4 regions of the Telluria sp. ZB4P36 genome follow, and region 3 is predicted to be linked to each of the others. Evidence: predicted binding sites of a transcription regulator. Region 3 holds the regulator's gene; each other region holds the start of a gene.
The links. Region 3 encodes sigma-54, which starts transcription at its own class of promoters, with help from an activator protein. Its sites were predicted from a motif close to TGGCANGNAANCTGCTTT; they were not measured.
Positions count from the first base shown of each region.

Region 1 (2,201 bases), on a different contig from region 3:
AAAGCGGTATCGAACAAATCAGGGCAGTACCATAAAGCTACTGCCCTGATGTTTTCAGCGCCTCATATGCACTGATCGGCACATCTCAAGCATGACCCGTGTGTTCCGCTACGGCGGTCGACTTCGATTGCTGCTTGCGGCGGCGCGATGCCAGGAAGCCAGCGACGCCCAACATCATGAGTCCCGCAGTGGCCGGCTCGGGCACGTCGGCTGGCGGAACATACTGGCCGAAACCGTCGATGTAGGCGTAGCCGACATGCCCGGTAGGCTGGCAATCTGCGACCATCAATGAGATCGTAAAGTCATGTCCTTGTAGCCCAATGTCGATCGCCAGCTGTTCAATCTGCCATTGGGGAGTGTAGAAAAGATCACCAACCGCCGTAAACCGGTTGTCCACACCACCACCACCCGCGCCGGCATTGTAGACACGGTTGATGAGCAGCGTACCGGTTGTATCGTCAGTGAGCGTGATCACCATGATTGCCGAGCTATCGTTGCTGTGGCCACCATTTTCAAGCACGGCTTTCCAGGCAAAGAAGATGTTCGCATCCGTGTAATTCTGCACTTTCTGGCTGAGCACGGACGCGTAGCCACCAGACGCTGTGTCTTCGCCGCGGTAGGAATAATTTCCTGAATAGACAGTCGAGCCCAGCGCGGAACCGACCAGCGGGTCGACAGTGCCGGCAGTGATGATCGACGACCGGTTCGACGCCGCGTATCTGGCTCCGCCCGGAAGGAAGTCCGCCGGCGAGAGTGCGGAATTACTGACGCCACTGCGATAGCCGCCCCCAGTCGTCCATCCGTTGGCGCTTCCATCCTCGAAGCCGCCATTTACCAAGGGCCCGGCGTAAGCAGCGTTTGCAGCTGCAAAAAAAACGGTGGCTAACAGTGCTTTATATATTTTCATTTTCTCTCTCTTTCGTTAGTTGATTTACATACAACAGATACCGAAAGTAGTCATAGCATCAAGTGTGCCAGCGCACTAATATCATGATTAGAAAGAGAAATTTTCTCCCGATGCAGTATTAGTATTTACTAATGTAAGTTTGCTCGACAATAAAATATTTACCAACTTTAAGCGTTATTATCGCGTTGCAATGAACAGTGACCTTCTTACGCAGATAAAAATGCAAAAAGGATTCATTCACATGAATCCTTTTTGTTCAACCCTGCGGCTCGCACAACGAACGACAGAATGCCGTCCGCCATGCGCGATATCGACTCAAACCGCCAGTTGCTTCTCCAGCTTGGCCTTGGTATCCACCAGCTCCTGCGGCAGGTGGTAAGCCAGCTTCTCGAACAGCTCGCTGTGCAGCTTCAGCTCTTCGTTCCAGGCGGCCTTGTCGATCGAGGTAATCTGGGTGAACTGCTGCTCGGTGAAGTCGATGCCGTCCCAGTTCAGGTCGCCGTAGTTCGGCGAGGTGCCGAACAGGTGCTGCTGGCCGCCCTGGGCGCCGCCTTCGGCGCGGTCGAGGATCCACTTCAGCACGCGCATATTGTCGCCGTAGCCCGGCCACACGAAGCCGCCGTCTTCGCCGGTGCGGAACCAGTTGACGCAGAAGATCTTCGGTGCGCTGCCCTTGGCTTCGACTTTCTTGCCCAGGTCCAGCCAGTGCTGGAAGTAGTCGCTCATGTTGTAGCCGATGAAGGGCAGCATCGCGAACGGGTCGCGGCGCACGATGCCCATCTGGCCGGCGGCGGCGGCGGTGGTTTCCGAGCCCATGGTGGCGGCCATGTACACGCCTTCCACCCAGTTGTTGGCTTCAGTGACCAGCGGCACGGTGGTCGAGCGGCGGCCACCGAAGATGAAGGCCGTGATCGGCACGCCGGCCGGATCGTCCCAGGCCGCGTCGATGACCGGGTTCTGGGTGGCGGCGACGGTGAAGCGCGCGTTCGGGTGGGCGGCCTTGGTCCCCGATGCCGGGGTCCAGTCCTTGCCCTGCCAGTCGGTCAGGTGATCCGGCGCCTGCTTGCTCATGCCTTCCCACCACACGTCGCCGTCGTCGGTCAGCGCCACGTTGGTGAAGATGACGTTCTCGCGCAGCGAGGCCATGCAGTTCGGATTGGTCTTGTCATTGGTGCCCGGGGCCACGCCGAAGTAGCCGGCTTCCGGGTTGATGGCGTACAGCTTGCCGTCCTGGCCCGGCTTGATCCAGGCGATGTCGTCGCCGATGGTGGTCACCTTCCAGCCGTCGAAGGCC
Region 1 covers NZ_JCASIE010000020.1:11,728-13,928, reverse strand. Annotated here, with positions in the region: gene AC56LK_RS20815 (PEP-CTERM sorting domain-containing protein) at 86-907, opposite strand; gene AC56LK_RS20810 (phosphoenolpyruvate carboxykinase (GTP)) at 1,223-2,201, opposite strand, start outside.
Region 1: the regulator sigma-54 is predicted to act here: its motif matches at 960-977, upstream of AC56LK_RS20815 (PEP-CTERM sorting domain-containing protein).

Region 2 (2,201 bases), on a different contig from region 3:
CAAGAATATACACGCTCGCCGCCGAAGGAAATACACGAATCGTCACCGGGAGGCGCCGCCCCCGGTGTGAAGCTTATTGTTTCACGAACTTGAGCGTCATGCGGTCGCTCTCGCCGATCGCCATGTACTTCTCGCGGTCCTTGTCCTTGTTGGCCAGCACCGGCGGCAGGGTCCACACGCCTTTTTCGTGGTTGGCGGTGTCCTTCGGGTTGGCGTTGACTTCGGATTTACCCGCCAGCTTGAAGCCTGCGCTTTCGACCTGCTTGATCACCCAGGCTTCGTGCACGTAGCCGCTCGAGGCCTTGGCATCCTGCGTCATCGAGGCTGGCAGGCGGTGGTCGACGATGCCCAGCACGCCGCCCGGCTTCAGGACCTTGTGGATTTCCTTGAAGGTGGTCTTCAGCGCGTCTTCACCGCCGCCGACCCAGTTGTGCAGGTTGCGGAAGGTGAGCACCATGTCGACGCTGTTCGGCGCCGCGATCTGGTAGCGCGCAGGCGGTTCGAAGATGCTCGGGACCACCTTGTCGTAGATCGCCGGATTCGAATCGAGCTTCTTCTTGAAGGCCATGCCGTAGCGCTTTTCCGGGGCGATCTCTTCGCCCGCGCCGATCAGCTTGCCGTTCTGGCGCAGGTAGGGGGCCAGGATCTCGGTGTACCAGCCGCCCGAGGGCGCCAGCTCCACCACCGTCATGTTCGGCTTGATGCCGAAGAAGGTGAGGGTCTCGTAGGGGTGGCGCGCCGCGTCGCGCGCCTTGTTGGCGGCGCTGCGGTGTTCACCCGCGATGGCGGCTTTCAGGGCGTCGTCCGCCAGGGTGGTACCGGCGGCGCCGGCGAGGCCGGTGGCCAGCATCGCGGTCAGGATCAGTCGTTTCATCGGTGTGAAGTCTCCATCGTGTTGTGCGCGGCCGGGCGGGACGCCGCCGCCGCGCTGATGATCGGTCACACTTGGCGGACAGTCAAGCATTGCCTGTATATGCATACATTTCGTTCTTCAATGTGTCCGCAGCGGACACCCGGATACGCCCGCGGACACTCGCCCCGGACAGTGGGCGCCCACCAAATCATGCACTTGAAAGACGCTTTGACATGGCACAACAATTGCCTATTCAAAAGCGCAAGTTGCTGCTAAGGTTGACAAGTTTGCCGAGGCTGCATCGGTCCGGTGAAGACCCTTCATTTGCGCCGTAAATACGAATAGCGGACCGCACCATAAGGCGGGACCGCTGCCCAGAAGTAGCTTGATTTCAGGAGACTCTATGGAACGCCGTACCTTTCTCAATTTTAGCAGCCTGGCGCTCGCTACCACGCTCGTCCCCTTCAGCCGCGCGATCGCCGCGGAAGAACTGCTCAGCTCCATGCCCACGGCCGCCAAGAAGGCGCTGGCCGACGTCGCGCTGAACGCCGCCACCAAGGCCGGCGCCAGCTACGCCGACGTGCGCATCGGCCGCTACCTGAACCAGTTCATCACGACCCGCGACCTGAATGTCGAGAACGTGGCGAATACCGAGTCGGCCGGCGTCGGCGTGCGCGTGATCGCGAACGGCGCCTACGGCTTCGCCGCCACCTCGGACATGTCGAACGACGGCATCGCCAACGCGGCGCGCCAGGCGGTGGCGATCGCCAAGGCCAACGCCAAGCTGCAGTCCGAACCGGTGCGCCTTGCACCAGTGAAGGGCGTGGGGGAGGTATCCTGGGCCACGCCGATCAAGAAGGACTGGCGCACGGTGCCGATCAAGGAGAAGGCGGACCTGCTGATCGCCGCCAACAAGGCCGGCATGGACGGCGGCGCGACCTTCATGAACTCGATGCTGTTCCAGGTGAACCAGCAGAAGTACTTCGCCTCCACCGACGGCTCCTACATCGAGCAGGACGTGCACCGCCTGTGGGCTCCGTTCCAGGCCACCGCCGTGGACAAGACCACCGGCAAGTTCCGCTCGAGGTCCGGCTTGGGTGCGCCAGTCGGCATGGGCTACGAATACCTCGACGCCCGCCCCGAGCACAAGATCAAGGCCGCCGGCGGCGTCGCCACCCTGTACACCGGTTCGTACGACCTGATCGAGGATGCGAAGGCCGCCGGTCGCGACGCTAGAACGAAGCTGACCGCCAAGTCGGTCACCCCGGGCAAGTACGACCTGATGCTGTCCCCGGAACACCTGTGGCTGACCATCCACGAGAATGTCGGCCACCCGACGGAGCTGGAC
Region 2 covers NZ_JCASIE010000006.1:162,782-164,982, forward strand. Annotated here, with positions in the region: gene AC56LK_RS11125 (class I SAM-dependent methyltransferase) at 74-874, opposite strand; gene AC56LK_RS11130 (TldD/PmbA family protein) at 1,257-2,201, shown strand, end outside.
Region 2: the regulator sigma-54 is predicted to act here: its motif matches at 1,088-1,105, upstream of AC56LK_RS11130 (TldD/PmbA family protein).

Region 3 (2,201 bases):
CGCCGGCAAGACCACCTCCTTCTACATGATCGTCGGCCTGGTGCCCTCGGACGCCGGCACCATCGACATCAACGGCACCGACATCTCGAGCCTGCCGATTCACCGGCGCGCTGTGCTGGGCCTGTCCTACCTGCCGCAGGAAGCCTCGGTGTTCCGCAAGCTGACGGTGGAAGACAACATCCGCGCCGTGCTGGAATTGCAGCGCATGGACGGCAAGCCGCTCAGCAAGGACCAGATCAACGAGCGCCTCGACACCCTGCTGGCCGAGCTGCAGATCGAGAAGCTGCGCGAGAACCCGGCGCTGTCGCTGTCGGGCGGCGAGCGGCGCCGCGTCGAGATCGCGCGCGCGCTCGCCACCAACCCGCGCTTCGTGCTGCTGGACGAGCCCTTCGCCGGCGTCGACCCGATCGCGGTGATCGAGATCCAGCGCATCGTGCGCTTCCTGAAAGAGCGCAACATCGGCGTCCTGATCACCGACCACAATGTGCGCGAGACGCTCGGCATCTGCGACCGCGCCTACATCATCAACCAGGGCGCGGTGCTGGCCTCGGGCCGGCCTGACGACATCATCGCCAACGAAAACGTGCGGCGCGTCTACCTCGGCGAACACTTCAGGATGTAATGAAACAATCCCTGCAGCTCCGCACCTCGCAGCACCTGGCGCTCACGCCGCAGCTGCAGCAGTCGATCCGGCTGCTGCAGTTGTCCACGCTCGAACTGCACCAGGAGATCGAGCAGATCCTGCACGACAACCCGCTGCTCGAGCGGCTCGACGATCCGCTCGACCGCTCGGTGCGCCTGCTGGCCGACGGCGCCATCAACAGTGCACCCGCAAACGGCGATGCGCCGGCGCCGCAGCCGGCGGCCGAAGAAGGCGCCAAGGCGGAAGGCGAGGGCTTCGATGAGGGTGGCGGCGGCGAGGGCGAGCGCGGCGAGGCCGACAGCGACTGGGGCGGCGAAGGCGGCGGCGCCCGCAGCGGCGACGACGAGGATGGCCGCCCGCAGCTGGAAGCCGACAGCATCACCCTGCGCGAACACCTGGCGGAACAGATCCGCATGAGCGCCTGCAGCCAGCGCGACCGCGCGCTGGCCGAGCTGGTGATCGACGCGCTCGACGACAACGGTTACCTGGAAGAGCCGCTCGACGAGATCCATGCGCGCCTGCCGGAAGAACTCGAGATCGAGATGGACGAGCTGCGCTGCGCGCTGGCGCTGGTGCAGAGCCTCGATCCGGTCGGCGTCGGCGCGCGCAGCGCGGCCGAGTGCCTGGCGCTGCAGATCCGCCGCATGCCGGGCGTGCCGCTGGTGACGCGGCGCCTGGCCCTGAAGATCGTCGAGGGCTACCTGACCTGGTTCGCGCAGCGCGAGTACACCAAGCTGAAGAATGCGCTCGACTGCGACGACGAAGACTTGCGCGAGGTGCAGGCCGTGGTCCGCCAGTGCAATCCGCACCCCGGTGCGGCCTTCGGCGCGGGCGTGTCCGACTACGTGGTGCCGGACGTGATCGTGCGGCGCGCCAAGAGCGGCTGGGCGGTGTCGCTGAATCCGGACGTGATGCCGAAGCTGCGCGTGAACTCCCTGTACGCCAACCTGCTCAAGCAGGGAAAGAGCGAAAGCCAGATGGGCGCGCAGCTGCAGGAAGCCAAGTGGCTCATCAAGAATATGCGCCAGCGCTTCGACACGATCCTGCGTGTCGCCGAGGCAATTGTCGAGCGCCAGCGCAACTTTTTCAGCCACGGCGCGGTTGCCATGCGCCCTCTTGTTTTGCGTGAGATAGCTGATACACTAGGCCTACACGAGAGCACGATCTCGCGTGTGACTACTCAGAAATACATGCTGACCCCGCACGGCATGTTTGAGCTGAAGTACTTCTTCGGAAGCCACGTCGCCACCGAAGCGGGGGGAGAAGCCTCCTCGACGGCGATCCGCGCACTCATTGCGCAATTGACAGGAGCAGAAGACCCTAGGAACCCATTATCCGACAGCAAGATCGCGGAGATGCTCGGGGAACAAGGTATGGTCATTGCACGCAGGACGGTCGCCAAGTACCGTGAAGCGCTCAAGATTCCGCCCGTCAGCCTCCGCAAATCCCTGTAAAGCTACTGCCCATTCTCACCTTGTGGCACGGGCAGGGCACCTTCCCTAAGGAGTGTGTATGAACCTCACAATCAGCGGCCACCATCTCGAAGTCACCCCCGCCA
Region 3 covers NZ_JCASIE010000023.1:58,103-60,303, forward strand. Annotated here, with positions in the region: gene lptB (LPS export ABC transporter ATP-binding protein) at 1-622, shown strand, start outside; gene AC56LK_RS22140 (RNA polymerase factor sigma-54) at 622-2,097, shown strand; gene hpf (ribosome hibernation-promoting factor, HPF/YfiA family) at 2,156-2,201, shown strand, end outside.

Region 4 (2,201 bases), on a different contig from region 3:
TGAATTCCTCGCCGCATGTTTGTGCGAACAGGCTGACAAACTCGCGGGAGAAAACGGCGCTTGCAGGCCGGGAGAGCCGGCCCTATGTTGGTTACGTTCTCTGGTGGATAGTTCCACCTCTCTCCGCGTGTCTCCAGCTCAGTGTTGACTGAGTTCTTGGCCGCTGCCGATTTCTCGGCGGCGGTTTTTTTTGCCGATGTGGAGCGTGCAGCTTACCTGGCGGCCTTGCGACGGCGTGCACCTAGCAAGCCGGCGGCGCCCAGTGCCATCAGCGCCATGCTTGCAGGTTCCGGTACGTCAGCAGGAGGGCCTGCCGTGAAGACCGCACGGAATTGGGTATCCCCACCGGTAGGGCGCCAGACACCATCGCCGGCGACGCGCTCCCAGTAGAAGTCGCCGCCGGCATAGGTTTGCCCGACAAACGCGAAGCCGCTCGTGGCTGCGCCCCCATTCCCAAGGCCCGCGGTATTCAGGAAGGCGATATATTGCTGCCCTTGCGTCAGGGCGAGCCCTGGCGCGTAGTCGAGGCGCGTTGAGCCCACTTGGTTGCTCAGGCTCGTCACGCCGCTCGTGAACAGTGCCGAACCGGCCTTGTTGTTGCCCGACCAGGCGTAGATGCTGAATTGGACGTTCAGCGGGCCATCTTGAACGACGGAGGGGTTGAAGGAAAAGCTGCTCAGGTAGGTTTCAGCACTGTCCACCGTGAAGACCTGGCCGAAGGTCTGGCCGCAACCGCCGGCAATGCCGAGGCAACGGAAGTCCCATCCTGCCTGATTCATGGTGTCAATGACCCCGGCGTTCGCCGCATTGGCGGCAGCGAACATTGCAAGGCCCAGAAGTGATGCTTTCATGTCGGACTTCCTAGTTGAGTTATTGTAGTTATTGTGATTAAGCAATATTCATGCCAGCAATTGCTTCCCTCTAGGAATGCATTGTTGTTCTTCCGGGATGTAAAATTTTCCGACAGGAGTGTCGATGGGAGCAGGGGAGTGGAGGGGGAAAGCGTCGTCACTCCCCGTTCAGGAGCCGACTCCACTGCACAAGGGAACGCGTAAGGAAGTGGTGCGGGCAGCCGGAATCGAACCGGCACGCCTCACGGCGGCAGATTTTAAGTCTGATGCGTCTACCAATTTCGCCATGCCCGCGTCGGCCGGCATTGTACTACGTGCGGAAGTCGTCGTGTTGCTGGGTAGGCATCGCGCACCGGCCGGCGCTTAAGGCGAGGGCGCAAGCACTGCGAGCTCATGCCCTTGCTTGTCCAGCGGCGGCGAGTCCCCGCGCGCCGCGATCTCGCGATCCGCCCGCTCATACACACGATTGCTGTGGCGCCACCACAGCACACCCGCCACCACCCCGGCGGCGACCGCGATCGGCGTCGGCGTGGACAGCAGCACCATCAGGTTGTTGACGGCCGCGCCGGTCCATGCCGCGCCCGAGCTTTTGATCACCATCCGCTTCTCGTCTTCCGGCAGCTGGTCGGCCAGTTTCACCAGCCCGATCTTGGCGCCGGTCAGCGCGATCAGCCCGGCCGGCGAGGTCGCGATCAGCGGATTCATTTCGAGCGCGCCGGCCGACAGCGCCAGTCCGGTGGTAATCCCGTCCGCCATCGCGGCATGCATGGCGTTCTTGTCGAGCCTTTCCATCCGCTGCTCGGGGGAACGCACCGTCTCGGCTGCCAAGTCCTGCGCCGCTCGGATTGGCGGACTGCCGCTCGCGCATCCAAGGAGGCTGGGGACGACGAGCAGGACGGCGGCTGCAGCCCTGGCCAGGCGTTGTGCGAGTGCGGTGCGTAGATTTGGCATGATGCAACTCCTTGCGATGTCGGTGCGATCGGAATCCGCTGCCTGTTGGCACTGCTAGCTGGCAATGATAAATTTGGCAAGCTTAATAATCAGTACATACCCTTTTGATAAGTCGGTCATGCGCAGGCGCAGCACACCAGATGAGGAATCTCAGGCAGTTTTCCTTGCTTATCTTGTACGCCGCTGTAGCATTGTTGAGTTGCTGCAAGGGTGCATGAGAATGAGACAAGGGAAGACAAGCATGCTGGTGCGCAGGGAAGCCGCCATTCCCTATCTGGACGGGTGGCGCGGCCTCGCCATCCTGGCCGTTCTCGCGGGTCACTTCGGGCCGAGGCCCTTCGTCGATCCGCTTGGGCAGTTCGGGGTGCAGATGTTCTTCGCCCTGTCCGGGTATCTGAT
Region 4 covers NZ_JCASIE010000012.1:77,446-79,646, forward strand. Annotated here, with positions in the region: gene AC56LK_RS16135 (hypothetical protein) at 1-3, shown strand, start outside; gene AC56LK_RS16140 (PEP-CTERM sorting domain-containing protein) at 213-851, opposite strand; tRNA gene AC56LK_RS16145 (tRNA-Leu) at 1,061-1,145, opposite strand; gene AC56LK_RS16150 (hypothetical protein) at 1,215-1,802, opposite strand; gene AC56LK_RS16155 (acyltransferase family protein) at 2,044-2,201, shown strand, end outside.
Region 4: the regulator sigma-54 is predicted to act here: its motif matches at 890-907, upstream of AC56LK_RS16140 (PEP-CTERM sorting domain-containing protein).